DNA from 2 places in the Pseudoalteromonas sp. SWN166 genome. Region 1 is predicted to be linked to the other one. Evidence: riboswitches for the same ligand, from Rfam matches in the RefSeq annotation. Region 1 holds a riboswitch; the other holds the start of a gene.
The links. Region 1 has a riboswitch for lysine ahead of lysC (lysine-sensitive aspartokinase 3). Riboswitches for the same ligand answer to the same signal wherever they lie in the genome.
Positions count from the first base shown of each region.

Region 2: another riboswitch for lysine. It lies ahead of dapA (4-hydroxy-tetrahydrodipicolinate synthase); the one in region 1 lies ahead of lysC (lysine-sensitive aspartokinase 3).

Region 1 is NZ_JADYXB010000010.1:95,403-103,119, reverse strand. It holds gene I6F49_RS08465 (2-hydroxyacid dehydrogenase) at 1-659, shown strand, start outside; gene I6F49_RS08460 (sodium-dependent transporter) at 755-2,077, opposite strand; gene I6F49_RS08455 (4'-phosphopantetheinyl transferase family protein) at 2,219-2,977, shown strand; gene lysC (lysine-sensitive aspartokinase 3) at 3,066-4,469, opposite strand; lysine riboswitch at 4,545-4,717, opposite strand; gene nhaD (sodium:proton antiporter NhaD) at 4,819-6,066, opposite strand; gene I6F49_RS08440 (hypothetical protein) at 6,289-7,560, shown strand; gene I6F49_RS08435 (condensin complex protein MksE) at 7,564-7,717, shown strand, end outside.
Region 2 is NZ_JADYXB010000012.1:54,233-61,949, forward strand. It holds gene I6F49_RS09475 (phospholipase A) at 1-761, opposite strand, end outside; gene I6F49_RS09480 (succinylglutamate desuccinylase/aspartoacylase family protein) at 969-2,090, opposite strand; gene I6F49_RS09485 (PLP-dependent decarboxylase) at 2,096-3,301, opposite strand; gene I6F49_RS09490 (2,3,4,5-tetrahydropyridine-2,6-dicarboxylate N-succinyltransferase) at 3,301-4,041, opposite strand; gene dapA (4-hydroxy-tetrahydrodipicolinate synthase) at 4,057-4,941, opposite strand; lysine riboswitch at 5,132-5,331, opposite strand; gene I6F49_RS09500 (DNA-3-methyladenine glycosylase I) at 5,524-6,219, shown strand; gene I6F49_RS09505 (protein adenylyltransferase SelO) at 6,231-7,640, shown strand.

The sequences.
Region 1 (7,717 bases):
AGCACTGCATAGCACTTATGCTAACGCTTAGCCGTAAAACCCATAAAGCGTATAACCGCGTTCGCGAAGATAATTTTGATTTAAACGGATTACTCGGTTTTAACTTGCACAATAAAACCGTGGGTATTGTGGGCTGCGGTAAAATTGGCCTTGCGCTGTGTAACATTTTAAATGGCTTTGGCACTAAAGTATTAGTGTGCGACCCCTACGCACAACCTGGCAATTATACTATTACCGATATAAACACCTTGCTTAGCCAAAGCGATGTGATTTCTTTGCATTGCCCACTTACCGAGCAAACTCATCATTTAATAAATGACGAGGCGTTTAGCAAAATGAAAACCGGCGTTATGCTTATTAACACCTCTCGCGGAGCACTGCTTGATAGTAACGCGTGTATTAGCGCGCTTAAAACTAAAAAACTAGGCTACTTGGGGCTCGACGTATACGAGCAAGAGTCGGAGCTATTTTTTAAAAATCACAGTGACGAAATAAACCAAGACGATATATTTTCGCGCTTAGTGAGCTTTAAAAATGTTTTAGTAACGGGGCATCAGGGCTTTTTTACCCAAGAAGCACTTACCGAAATAGCAAACACAACCCTACTTAACGCGCTGGAAGTAAATGAAGGTAAATCTTTAACTAATGAGGTTTTATAAAGACCTAGGCTTTACCTAAACAACACGCACAAAAAAGCGAAGTGCGTTTTAAACTCACTTCGCTTTATTAATCTACTTTTAGGGTTTAGATAAAATTAACCAAAGGCGACGTTTGCAAATACCAAGGTCATTAATATTGGGCAAACAAAACGAATATACTGAGCAAACCAGTAATGTAAGCCGGTTGTTGCTTGATGTAATTTATTACCACGCTGCCACATCCAACCTACCGTAATAAAGTAAAACAAGCCCATAAGCGGTAATTGGTATTGGGTAAATAGCATAATGACTAAGCCAAATAACCAATCAAAATTTAATATAATGGCGCTTGCACACACAAGTACAACGGCGCTAACTGCCCATGTTGCTTTGGTGCGGCTAACGTTATGGTTTTCGACTAAAAACGCGACCGGAATTTCGGTGGTCGATATAGTTGACGTAACCGATGCGATAGACATTAATACAAAAAACAATAAACCGACTAATAAGCCAATTTCGCCCATAGTGCTAAATAGCGCAGGTAAAATAGCAAAAATAAGTTGCCCTTCGCCAATAAGCTTTCCGCCACTAAATACTTCAACACCGTTGTGCTGCGCAACATAAATAGCAGGAATAATAAGTAACCCCGCTAAAAACGCCACACTGGTATCAAGTAAAGCAACACCTGCGGTGAGCTTTGGTAAATTAGCATCTGGTTGTAAGTACGAGCCGTAAATCATCATACAGCCTACACCTAGTGAGAGCGAAAAGAACGCTTGCCCCATTGCGGCAATAATTAAATTAGGGTCGAGTATTTGGCTAAAATCAGGAATTAAATACGCGGCAAAGCCTTCGCTTGCGCCATCAAGTGTAGCAATGTAGGCAATTAAACCAACAAGCAATATGAGTAGCAGTGGCATTAAACGGCGCGACCAGGTTTCGATTCCCGATTTAACCCCTTTTAAAATAATACTGGCAGTTAAAATAAGCATAAGCGGCGTAAATACAAAATTACGCAGCACTGAGTCGCTATGTAAAAACTCGCTTGCGCCTGTAAATCCAAAAAAGGTGGTTATAGGTTCAATAGCGTACGAGAGCATCCACCCTGCCACTATTGAGTAAAAACTTAGCATAACAACTGCGCCTGCAAGGCCAATATAACCTGCCGCAGCACCAACTTTACGGTTAGTGTTTTGCCATGCATCGCCCAATGCTTTTACAGGATTAGCTTGTGCTTTGTGACCTAAATAAAGTTCGGTATACAGCGCAGGAAGCGCAAGTAAAAATATAACAATAAAATAAACCAATAAAAATGCACCGCCGCCATGGTTGGCCGCTTGCGTAGGAAAACCCCAAATATTACCTAAACCCACTGCTGCGCCAGCAGCGGCTAAAACAAAACCAAGTCGGCTTTGAAACCCATCACGCACTTGTGCCATACATCTACAAATCTGTTATTATTTTGATTATTGTGAATTAAACCATATTTCATGCCAGCTGAGTAATAAAATTGTACCCAGCCTTTATTAGTGGCGTTAACCGCTCACAATATCAGCGACTTCTTTTGCTTTAGGGCTTTTATGACTGAACACTATTTTAAAAACGCTTTGAGTATTACTTCAACTCAATTGGCAAATTTGTCTTTAGCGAGTAACAGTATTTTATTATTTAATGCTAAAACACTTGAGCTTAGTGACTTTAATTTACCCGATTGCTTAAGCCCATTTGAGTTAACCATTATAAACCGCCGCAAAAGCCCTCAAGCTAAGCAAGAATATTTAGCGACGCGGTTATTGTTAAAACACCTTATTAAAATAACGCAGCCGCAACATGCGAACGTAGCGCTTAATAAAATGAGTACCGAATTTGACGAGGCAAGCTCAAAGCTGCAAATACATGTAAGTGGTGATGTTATTAATACCTGCATTTCGCACTCGCATGGTTTGGTTGGCGTCGCGCTTAATTTTGATAAAAGCGAGTTTGGGTTTGATATTGAAAAAGTAAGCCTAAAGCGCCCGTTTGAAAAGCTTGCTAAGCATTTTTATCATAATGATGAAATTACACTTATCACCAAGCCTACTAATACCCAAGCCCAAGCAGATACGTTTTTTAGAATTTGGACATTAAAAGAGTCACTTGCTAAAGCCACCAGCCGCCCTATTGCAAAACTACTTAGCCCCAATGTGTTTGACGAATTACATAATGCAAAGCTGAGTGCTTGCAGCAATCACGTTACTGTAGCTGATAGCAGTGACAGCAATGTTTGTTTTGATGTGAGTGTGGTGCATAAAAAAAGCATCGACTGGCGATGCTTTTTATTAAATGATTTTATTAACTGATTTTGTTAAGTAACTTTATTAACTGATTTTACTAGTTAACTTTAATAAATCGCTTTCCTGAATAACCGCTTCTTAATAGTAAAATTATTTAAGCAGCAAAATCGTTTTCTAATAAACGGCTATGAATAGACTGTACTACGTTATCTGACTCAGTTTGCTCTACTAAAAAGCACAGGTTGTGCTTACTAGCACCGTGACAAATTAATCGAATGTTAAAGTCTTTTAGTACACTCATTAAGTTCATTTCGTGTTGGCGTAATTGAATCTCAGAGCCAATAAGTGCCACCAATGTTAGGTTGTTTTCTACCGACACATGGCAAAATTCTGCAAGCTTATCTAGGCATTCTTGATCAAGCTCTGGCCGCGAGGCGTTTTGCGCGTTATCAAGGGTTATAGCTACGCTGATTTCTGATGTGGTTACCAAATCTACCGATATATTGTATTCACTTAATAGTGTAAATACGCGTGCTAAAAAGCCACTAGCCAATAGCATTTCTGGGCTTTTAAGCGTAAGCAATATTTGGTTTTTACGTTGCGTTACTGCGCGTATACCAGGTTGCTGCGATTTTTCGCGCTCAATCCACGTACCGCCACGCTCAGGCTCGCGACTAGAACCCACAAATACGTTAATGTGACTACGGCTTGCTGGTAAAATAGTTGCTGGGTGTAATACTTTTGCGCCAAAGGTTGCCATTTCAGCGGCTTCGTCAAAACTTAAACGTGCAATAGGCGTCGCTTTTGCGCACAAACGCGGGTCGGTGCTAAAAATACCCACTACGTCGGTCCAAATATGCACGCTTTTAGCGTTAATTGCTTCCGCTAATAATGCAGCGCTGTAGTCAGAACCACCACGTCCTAGCGTTGTGGTTTGACCGTATTCGTCGCTGCCAACAAAGCCCTGAGTCACAATTACCTGCTCATCTAACAGCGGGATTAAATGTTCTTTAGCAGCTTGCGCTGTAGCTGCAACATTGGGCGTTGCTTTACCAAATTGGCTGTCGGTTTTAAGCACCTTGCGTACATCAAATCGATCGGCATTTAAACCGTTTAAACGCAGCACCTGAGCAAACAAATACGACGATAAACGCTCACCAAAGCTCAGTAGCTCATCGTGTTGCTGATCGGTTGTTAGTGACTCTTGAGCCAGTGTTTGAAATGCTTTTAGAGTTTCGTTAAAGCCAACCGCTAAATCGGCATCAAGCGATAACTCATCTAAAATAGTTTGTTGAATAGCAAGCACACCGTTTATGTGTTCTTGGCGCTCACTTGAGGTAATACTTGATTTACACAGTGCAACTAAGTGGTTAGTTACGCCGGCACTAGCGCTCACGGCAACAATACGTACGCTTTTATCTGCAACAATAATTTCGCTACAGCGACTCATCGCTTCAAAATTGGCAACACTTGTTCCGCCAAATTTGGCAACGATGTAATCTGATTTTGCGCTTAACTCTGTTTGAGGCACTGTTTGTGGCGCTGATTGGGTAGTCATTTAGTCTCCTTTCGCGATATCCAAATCGCAATAAAACAAGAAGAACTTGGCAAAGGAATGCTTGAAGATAAGTCCACTGCCAGAAGCTCTCCACCTATATTGGTGACAGTTTTGAGGATTCAGCCCCATAAACCGAAAAACAATGACGACGTATCATTATTTTCCTCGGCGAGTACTTCCCTCTTTAATGATCATCGGCTTTCGTCGCCTAACATTAAGTACCTAAGTATCGCACCTCTTCTGAATGCTTTATTAACCAGTGGCTAATAAAACAAAACCCCACTAAGTAGCGGGGCATTGAAAGTTATCGTTTAGACGTCTAGCTGTCAAGCATTTAATAATTTATGAGTTAAATAAAACTGCCCATGTAATACGAGCCCGCATATCCAACCGTGTAACAAATTAATAAATGCAGCGATAAACGCAAGTAGCTCATAAAGGTAAGCGCTTTAACTTTACTCATGGCAATAATACCCGCAGCCGACCCAATAATAAGCATTGAACCGCCCACGCCCGTTGCATAAGTAAACGACAACCAATGTTGTTGACTCATTACTATATCGGCTTTTAATAATGCAGCAGTAAGTGGTACGTTATCGACCCCTGCTGATAATATGCCCATTAAGTAGTTTGCGTACTCTGGCGCCATTACCGTGTATAGGTCGGTAAATTTACTCAACATGCCAATTTCTTTTAATGCACCTACAAGTAAAAGTACACCTACAAAAAACAATAATGTGTCGTATTCTATATCGCGAACAAAATCGATTATGTCTTTGTTAATATCTTTTTTGCGCATTAAAAATTGCGCCACTAAAAACATAACTGATAAGCCAAACAAAAAGGTGAGTAAAGGCGGTACGCTGTAAATTACGCTAAGCGTAAGTGTGCTAATTACGGTAGATAAAAATATAACAGCAATGGTAATGTCGGTTTTTTCAATGCGGGTTTTACCCGCACCGGCAAATTCAACTCGCCCTTTCATACCGATAGACAGTAGCGCAGCTAACAGCATAACGCTTGCAAGTGCTGGCGCTATAAGCAGCAATAAATGAGCTATGGTTACTTTGCCATCTAAAAATATCATCAGTGTGGTTACGTCACCGGTTATTAACGATACCCCGCCTGAGTTAACCCCAAACACAATAAGCGTGGCGTATTTAATGAGTTTTTTAGGTTCAAGTTTTAACGACATAACAACCGCAAGCGATATAAGCGTGGCTGTTACGTTGTCTGAAATCGACGAAAACAAGAATGCAAAACCACCTACCAAAAACATCAGCTTTCTTTCGCTAATACTTTTTGGCATAACGCGGTGCACAATATTTTCTATAAACCCCTTTGAATTTAAATACGCGACAAAGGTCATTGCAGCCATTAAAAATAACCATAGAGAGGCAATTTCTAAAATATTTTCGTTTAGGAGGTGTTGAATTGTATCGGGGCTTTGCCCGTGAAGTGGGTATATAAAAAGAAGAATCCAGCAAAGCGTACCAAAAAACAGCGTGGTTTTAGCTTTATTAACATGGATTATATCTTCTATAACGATCAGTAAAAATGCAATCGCTATCAGGGTTAGAATAATCGAGGAAACCATGGTAGTTAAACAACCTTTGATATAGTTTTAAAGAACACACAAATAACATTCCATTTCATGTGCCTATTTACGGCGCGAATTTTAGCACTGCCTCTATGCAAAAACTATTATTAAATGGTCCTAAAAACGAATACTATATACAGACAAGGTTAATTAAAAATACGTAATAATGAGTCTTCTAAAAGAACTCAATAATAAAATACTAGGATGTTGTAACCTCTTATGATCCCAGCTAAAAAGCTACTAAACACCATAACTGAACATTGGGGTGTACTAGAGCTATTATTTAAACGTTTTAAAATGGCTGACTTTAGCCTGAAAGACGTACAAAACGCCATTAAACAAAAACAGCCTACTTGGTCAAACGAGCGTATTTATAAAGAAACAAATCGTTTGTTAAACCAAGATATTTTAATTCCACTGGCTAAATCATCGCAGCTTGAAATAAATCGTGCTATTGCCGACTTTGCTACGTTTTTACTGCAAGAAGAGCATTTAGGTTTAGCGCAAGAAATTAGCGTATTAGTAGACGACCTAGCACGCTTAGGTAACCGCCTAGATAACGCTGGCGAAATAGAAGACTTTGACGATTTACGCCGCTACAGCCGCATTATGGATGATCGGGTGCGTAAAATAATGAAGCTATACGCACATAACGAAAACGCTATTTTAAATATTGTTGAACAAGCTAAATCTAATAATGCGGTGCAATCGCTGCAAAAGCGTTATAAAGCGGTAATAGAAGCGTTTGACGAATACATAGAGCCCATGCTTGAAATGGTTGATATTCGCGGTGAATTTCATGCGTGTTTTACCCTCATTGAAGAGCAAATAAGTAAGCAAATTATTCATATTGAGCGCTCAGGTAAAGCGTACAACGACAAACGCATGCTGGAGCAATTACGTACTCGTATACTCGAAATGCATTTAGTGGGTCGAGAAAGCTTACGTAAAAGTGCCGATATGCTTATGCCGCTGCGCGAAGAGTTACGCCGTAATAACTTAATTACTCGCCAAGCAGCCAAAGTACTTGGGCTTGTGCGCAAAAATGGCGTAGACAACATGCTAAGTGCTGTACAGCCACATTTTGTGAGCGACGCACAGCGATATTCGCTTGGTCAGCAACGTCATATTGTGGCTTACATGGCAAGCTTGGTTGAATTTGAACACGAAGAATACCAATTGCCAGATCAACAAGACGTGCCTGCATTTGTTACGCCTAATATTCCTGACTACAACGATGTTAAAATCAGCTTTGCTAAGCGCTTTAATAAAAAACGCAAAAAGCCGCAGCCCTTGCTGCAATTTTTAGACGAAAGCTACCCAAATCTCGATGCCGACGAAATGCTATTTTTGTATCAAAAATTAGTCAGCGACAGCGATATTAAAATAATTCAAAGCGATGAAAAAGCCCGCGTAAAAATTGCCGGTCAGCACTTTTCTTTATATCCATTTAATTCAGAGCCTCAGCCAGATTCAAAGGCAGGTAAATAAACCATGACACACATAAACTTAGACGAGCTAACCCATCTACAAGCCATTAATAAAAAATTAGTAGCGGGTTATCACATTTGCGAGCAAGATAACGTAATGTGGCAAGAGCTTGACCAACACATAGAAAGCTACAGCGCCTTATTTACAGCCCTAGGCA
Region 2 (7,717 bases), on a different contig from region 1:
GCTTCTAAAATATCTTCTTTTTCGTCCTCAGCTATTCGGTACCAAGGTTTAAAGCTAAAAACAAAGCCTCTGTTTTCCCAAATAAAGTCTGCATAAATACGGTTCCACGAACGTGAGTTTGGTTGGCTTCGACCATTTGACTGATGCGAAATACCTAAAGCAATTGCCATTTCGTCGCCCCATAATACGTTTTCTGGGTCGAGGTAATTTATCCAAAATATCTCTGGTTCGTAGTTGGTCTCACGAAATGGAGAAGAAATTTCTGAGTTATAAAGCTGCCAATACGATTGCAGTGTAAAGCCAAAAAATATGGCTTGGTCTTTATCCGAAAAATCATCGTAAAGAGGCACTTTTATCGATAGCTGGTATTTTGCTTCTAAGTTGTCGAGCGGTTCACCGTCGTTGTCGTCGGTTAGTGCATCAAAGCCATCAAATGGGCGATCGTTTGGGTGTGATACGTACGAAAGCGGTAAAATATAGTTACGCTTATGTGGCGTAATTACATTTCTATTTTTTTTACCTACTTCTTCACGAGCTTGGCGTTTATCAAGCGCGGTAAGTTGTTTGTTTTCTTCAAGAGCTGAACACTTTTTACGAAGATCGTCTAATGTTTGTTTACCATCTCCGCCAATTACTTCATTTAAAATACACTGCTTTACAAGTTCGATGTCGTTGTCTTGCTCATTTGTAGCAACTTCTTCTTGTGCGAAGGTAGCTGTACTTATTAAGGCAGAAAGTGTGATCCAGTGGCGCCAGCTCATTGTAATTCCTTGTGGGTTCGGGGTGTGTTGTATGCGTTAATTTAATTATAACGTCTTTTTACATATGTAACGGTGAACTTTTACTGAATTTGTATTTATAACGAGGTTTATACGTATACAAAGTAAATATAGATCAGAAAAAAAGCGGCCTAGGCCGCTTTTTTAATGCACATTAACTATGTGCTCTCACGCAATGAGAAGGGTGAGCTAAAGCTCAAATATGTTAGTAAAAAACTTATAAAGTTCGGTGCCTTGGTTAACACTCGCCGAGGCAAAGTGCAAAATGGCAATTGCATCGCAATCGAGAGTAAGTGTTTGCAGTGGTTGCTCGCTTAAGTAGCGCTCCATTCGTAAAATATTAGCAATAGGCTCACCGGCTTTAATGTGTCCGCCAAGTGGGGCTATGTATTCAACCATGCCGCCAATGGGGGCGTAATAAGTAAAGTAGTCATCTAAATTACATGCATAGCGAGTGATATTAGCTGGCGTATGTGGTGCGTTTTGTAAAACACCTTTGTGATTTAAGTAACTTAAAATGCTGTTAGCATCGTTTAGTGCTTCTTTTAAGTCTATTTTTTCTTGGCTGCCTAGCTCTACAGTAAATGCTTCTACAGGTATTGATAATTCACGACCTTGCTCGCTAAGTGCATCACTTAAATGCCACCATGGGCAAAAGTTAGCTTCATCCATCGCACCGTCAAAATCACTAGGAATAAGCAATACATGCTCAATATTAAAGTAACGCGCGCTGTCGGTTGCATAGGTTGGGCAGTACAAATGCTTGCTTGAAATAGGACCTGTGTGTAAATCGAGTACTATATCAGCCTGATGAGCGAGCTTTTGTAGGTTAAGTGCAATGCGTTTACCCGTATTAAGTAAATAAGCAGGGCCGTTAAGTTTGCTGTCTACTTCGTCAATAAGCGCCTGTTTGAAGTTACTTTTTAATGTCGCGTCGTCATACTGGGTATGATTTTGTGCAAACTGTGCCACTAAATTTTTATTGTAGTGATACATGCGATTCCAATTAGTGCCCGTAATCGGATCGAACCTGCCAAGGGTAAACTCGCCAGATTTTTGATTACAACCAATTGGGTTAGCATAAGGTACTAATGTAATATCGCCATTAAGGTTTAGGTGTTTTAATTGCTCAAGTAGCTGAAAAATAACTGCGTTGCCTTGCACTTCAGCGCCATGCATATTGGCCTGAATATAAACGCTTGGTCCTGTTCCATTACCTTTTAGGCGATACACCGGAATTGTAAGCGGTAAGCCGTTTGCAACTTCCCCTACTACAATGTTCTCTTGGCCGATGTGTGTTGTATTACTCATGCTTATTACCTTAAGTAGTGGCTGGCATTTTCGGCTTGGCGAACACAGGTAAGTTCACCGTTTTGCAATGTGTACTCGCCGGCGAGCTCGTGGCATAAAAAATACGGCATACTTTCGGTAAAGCCGTAAGCACCGCACTGGCTAAACACTAGCCAGTCGTGCTCATTTAAATCGCTTGGTAAGTTATGTTCACCCAAGCAATCAAGCGCTGTACAAAGTGGGCCGTATAAAGTGACCGCTTGAGTTTTAGCACTGGATTCACGCAGTAACGCAGCAGGAAAATCTTGGCTGGTAACAGCAGGGCGTAATAAGTGGTTTATACCGCCGCTTAAAATGACTTGCTGTTGATTATAGTTTTGTTTGCGCTCTATTACTGGGTTTGCGTAATGACCACATTCGCCAACGGCATAACGACCAAGTTCCATCCATAATTCCTCTACACCCGCATCATTTTTAATTTTAGCGAGCGCAGCTATTAAGTCATCCCAATCAAGCGTTGCTTCATTTTGTGTATAAGGAATACCTAAACCGCCACCTAAATCGAGAATTTTAAGGCTAATATTTAAATCGCTGGCAAGTTGGCTAAGAGGTGCAATCATTTGTGACCACAAGTCGCTTAGTTTTTGCGTGCTAAGCATGTTGCCCCACTGAAAAATATGTAAGCCGTCAAACTTAAGTGCAGGGTAGTCGGTTACATTGAGTGCTTGCCACTCATCACAACCCAAACCAAACGGTGTAAGGCTGTCGCCGCCCAGTGGATTTTTTTCACCTTCAGGCCAGCGTAATTGCACTCGGAGTAATACTTGTAACTGCGTATTTTGCAGTTGCGCTTGTTGGTTTAACCAACGTACTTGATTGAGGCTTTCGGCTACGAATATACGTACTCCGCGCTCAATAAAGTGTTTAATTTGTTTAGGGCTTTTTGCAGGCCCTGTGTTGAGCACGCGCTGTGAGCTAATACCTTGTGCTAGCACTTGCTCAAGCTCACCTTTACTTGCTACGTCAAAATTAAAACCAGCGTTGTCTAAGCTTTGAATAATTTTAGACAGTGGATTTGCTTTTACCGCGTACCACAGTTTTACATCGGTTTGCGCAACTAAACGTGCAAGATGCGCGTTTAGTTGATCTAGGTCGTAAACAAAAAAAGGTGTATCAAGTTGTTGTGTAATTGTATTTACAGCGGTTTTGATAGGCGTGCTCAAAAAGCTCATTATCGTAAAACCTCTTCAAGCAATAACGATGCATCGCTTTTCTCGTCGCGGTATTTAACAATTAACGCACACGACATGCTTAAGCCTTGCTCGCGCGCCCACTCGTTTGACGCAGGGCGAGAGCCTGGTATTACAATCGCGTATTCTGGGATTGGCTCGCCTTTATCTAGTTGGCGCTCGTTTACGCAGTCGTATACCGGAATAGTCGCCGATAAACGCACGCCTGGGGCAAGTACTGCACCTTTTTTAATGACTACACCTTCAACAATAATACAGCCAGCGCCAATAAAGGCGTCGTCTTCTACAACTACTGGGCTTGCACCAATTGGCTCAAGTACACCACCAAGCTGCACTGCAGCACTTAAATGTACGTTTTTACCTACTTGTGCACACGAGCCAACTAATGCGTGGCTATCTACCATTGTGCCTTCGTCGATGTATGCACCAATGTTTACATACGCTGGTGGCATAATAATCGTGCCTTTAGCAACATAAGCACCACGGCGAACACTAGAGCCACCCGGCACCATACGTACGCCATCGTCAGTACTAAATTCTTGCGGAGCTAAGTTATGTTTATCAACAAAACCACCTGCAAACTCAGTATTAGTGCCATTTTTGAAGGCATCCAAAATGCCTTGTTTTACTTCTACGTTAGCTTGCCATTGGCCGCTTTCGTTTTGTGATGCTGCGCGTACTGCGCCCGATTCTAAATTATTTAATAGTTCTAACCAGCTCATTATAAAAACCTGTATTTAATGCCAAGATAAAATGGTGTTGTTTGCAGTTGTGATGCAATCGGTTTGAGTTAACTCAAGGTGTGTTAAAGGTGGACGAAGTTGCGGGCTGCTTAAGCGACCTTGCAAATGCATCAATACCTTTACGGGAATAGGGTTTGCAACAGCAAATAGGCTATTAATAGCGCTTGACCACTGGGCAAATAAATTAGGGTGTTGACCACTTAAGCTGCGTTTAACAAACTCGTGAGTTTGTGCGGGCCATGCATTTGCAGCTACCGACACTAAACCTTTTGCACCGGCTTGGGCAAAATATGGCATTAGCGCATCGTCGCCACTAAAAATAGCTAAATTAGGCGCTGCTTGGCGATAAGCTTCAAACTGAGCAATGCTGCCGCTCGCTTCTTTTAGTGCCCATAAATTTTTATTATTTTGTAAGTTTTGAATTGTTGCCGTTGGAATGCTAACAGCACTTCGACCCGGTACGTTATAAAGCATACACGGGTGAACACTTGCATTAAGTAGGCTTTCAAACCAATGAGTTTGACCTATAGCGCCAGGCTTTGCATAAAGCGGTGAGCCAAGTAAAAAGCTATGAATTGGGAGTGTATTACAGTAGTTAACCCACTCAATTTGTTGCTTTAAGTTACTACCGCCCACAGCAACCATGAGTGGTACTGCTGGTTTTAGTTGGCATACGTGTTCAACAATGGCTTGTTGCTCTTTTAGCGTGAGTGCTAAACCTTCGCCCGTACTGCCAAGTAGTAAAATACCGTTATGTGCCGCTTCTTGATCGCTAACCAGTTTAGTTAACGTGTTGTAGTCAACATCGCCGTGTTGATCAAATGGCGTTACGAGCGCGGTCCACAATGAGTAGTCGTTTAAATTGAAGTTGTTGATCATCTCTCACGAACTTATAATTTGTACCAACTTTATTAAAAACGTGATCATTTTAGCGATAACTAATTTAATGCAATTGGTATTATTCGAAGAGTTAAAAAGCTTTATGGAAGGAGCCGCATTAACGTCGTTCGAACTAATAATTCGAAGAGCGAATGGGCTTAAAATAATAGGGCGCACGGCCTTAATATTTAAGACCAGAAGCTCTCCACCAAACTAATAAGCTGCTTTTATAAGCAGCTATTGGTGACAGTCGCTAGGGTTCAACCTAGTCGCCCGAAATAAACACCTCGCAAAAGTGGTTACTTCTCGGCGTTAATTCCCCTCACGTATGCTCACTGGAGTTTGCGCTCCTAACATACGCTACCTGAATAACGCACCTCTTCTAGCCCTTTACACCTGTTTGTAGAGTAAAAACTTACAAACCTGTGCAATTTAAATAGGGTAATTACGGCGATTAAAGCATTTAAGCCGTCTAGGTGTCAAGCGACTAAATGCATATTCATTCATCCATAATGGGAGTGGTTACGTATTGGGTGCTTTTCTCGTACACTAGCAATATAAGTAGTGAGGTATTTAATTAGTATGGAAAAATTTAGCGATATTTATAAGCGAGCGGTAGAGCGAAAAGGCTCCGAAAAAATGCTTAAGTTATTACTTGCAAAACCGCTATCTAAAAAACAACTAAGCACGTTAAGTGACGACGATTGGCTTGAGGAATTTACTCGAAAAGTATTTCAAAGCGGCTTTTATTGGTCAGTCATTAATAATAAGTGGCCAGGCTTTAGAGAGGTTTTTTGGAATTTTAGCGTTGATAAGTTATTAATGATGCCACCTGATATGCTGGAACAAAAAGCAACGGATGAGCGAATCGTTCGTAACTATAAAAAAGTAAAAACAATTACCGAAAATGCTTACATGATCCACGAAATAGCAGGGGAACATGGCAGTTTTAGCCAGTTTGTCGCTAATTGGCCAGCAGACGATATTATTGGTTTATGGGCGTATTTAAAAAAACATGGTTCGCGTTTAGGCGGAAATACAGGACCTTATGCGCTACGAGCACTTGGTAAAGATACTTTTTTACTATCACGCGATGTAGAGAATTACTTACGTGCTCATAAAATTATAGACGGCGGCTTACAAACTAAAAAATCACTGAGTGCTGCCCAAGCTTTTTTTAATGAAATGCAAAAGCAAAGCGGCTTAAGTATGCAAGAGTTAAGTTTAATTGTTGCTTATGGCGTTGGTGACAACCGTGTTGGTATAAGTCAGCAATAATAGGAATTACCATGAAATTAGTGCCAAGATACACAGACATTACGGAAAACTTTGCGATAGAAGATTTCCCTGCAAGTGTTGCCTCTCCTCAGTTATTGCTGTGGAACGAGAGCTTAGCAAAAGAGTTTAATATTAACGTTGCAGCTGATTTGCGTGCTAGCACTTTTAGCGGTAACGAGAAACAGGCGATTCCTGCGGTAGCACTTGGTTACTCTGGGCACCAATTTGGACATTTTTCACCACGTTTAGGCGATGGGCGAGCGCATTTATTGGGCGCTATTAATGATGATAAAAACCAGTTGTGGGATATTCAATTAAAAGGCTCTGGTGCTACTCCTTACTCAAGAGGGGGAGATGGACGTTGTGCTCTTGGTCCTGCTATTCGTGAATACGTAATGAGCGAGGCAATGCATGCACTAGGCATTAAAACCACACGCTGCTTAGCGGTTGTTGGTAGTGGTGAAACGGTTTATCGTAATCCACCACAAGCAGGCGCCATAGTGACTCGTTTAGCAACGAGCCATATTCGTGTTGGCTCGTTTCAATATTTAGCGACGCAAGGCGATGTTGAAGGACTTAAAAATTTAGCCGATTTAGCTATAGAGCGACACTACCCAGAAATAACCGATACAGGATCGCAGCGTTATTTAGCATTTTTAGGCGCTGTGATTAAAAACCAAGTTAAGCTAGTTGTGAGCTGGATGCGTGTTGGCTTTATTCATGGAGTAATGAATACCGATAATACGCTAGTAAGTGGAGAAACCATTGATTACGGCCCCTGCGCCATGATGAATAATTTTGATTTTGACACCGTGTTTAGCTCTATCGATAAACAAGGTCGTTATGCCTTTGGTAATCAACCTAATATAGCTAACTGGAACTGCGCACGCTTAGCTGAGAGCTTAATACCGCTTATTAGTGATGATGACGAGCAAGCTGTTTCGTTAATGACGCCATTTATTAATAGTTTTGCTGAGCAGTTTAATACTGAGTTTACGGCTATGTGGGAGAAAAAACTGGGCTTGAGTGCAAAAAATGCAAGCGGAAGTGAGTTAATTGCAGAGTTATTAACGCTATTAAAAGATAACCAGCTCGACTACACCAATACCTTTGATGCACTTACTGAATCCTTAAAGGGAGAAACAGTAGTACCAGAGTCGCTAATCAAATGGAGAGCTAAGTGGGTAAACTTAACTGACAATAATAGTTATGAAGTAATGAGAGCGGCAAATCCTCGTGTAATTCCTCGTAACCATATGATCGAAAAAATAATTGCAGAGTATAATGCTGCAGGGTCTAGTGAGTTACTAGAGCGCTTTATGAAAATAGTGGGAAATCCGTATTCTGATGATGAAAAGCTATCAGAGTTTCAGGCTGCACCGATAAATGATAATGATTACCAGACTTTTTGTGGTACTTAACTCTTAACTTTAAATATAACCACATGATTAAAAAGAGTCATTTTTTAATCAAACATGCGCATATATCTAGGGGAATG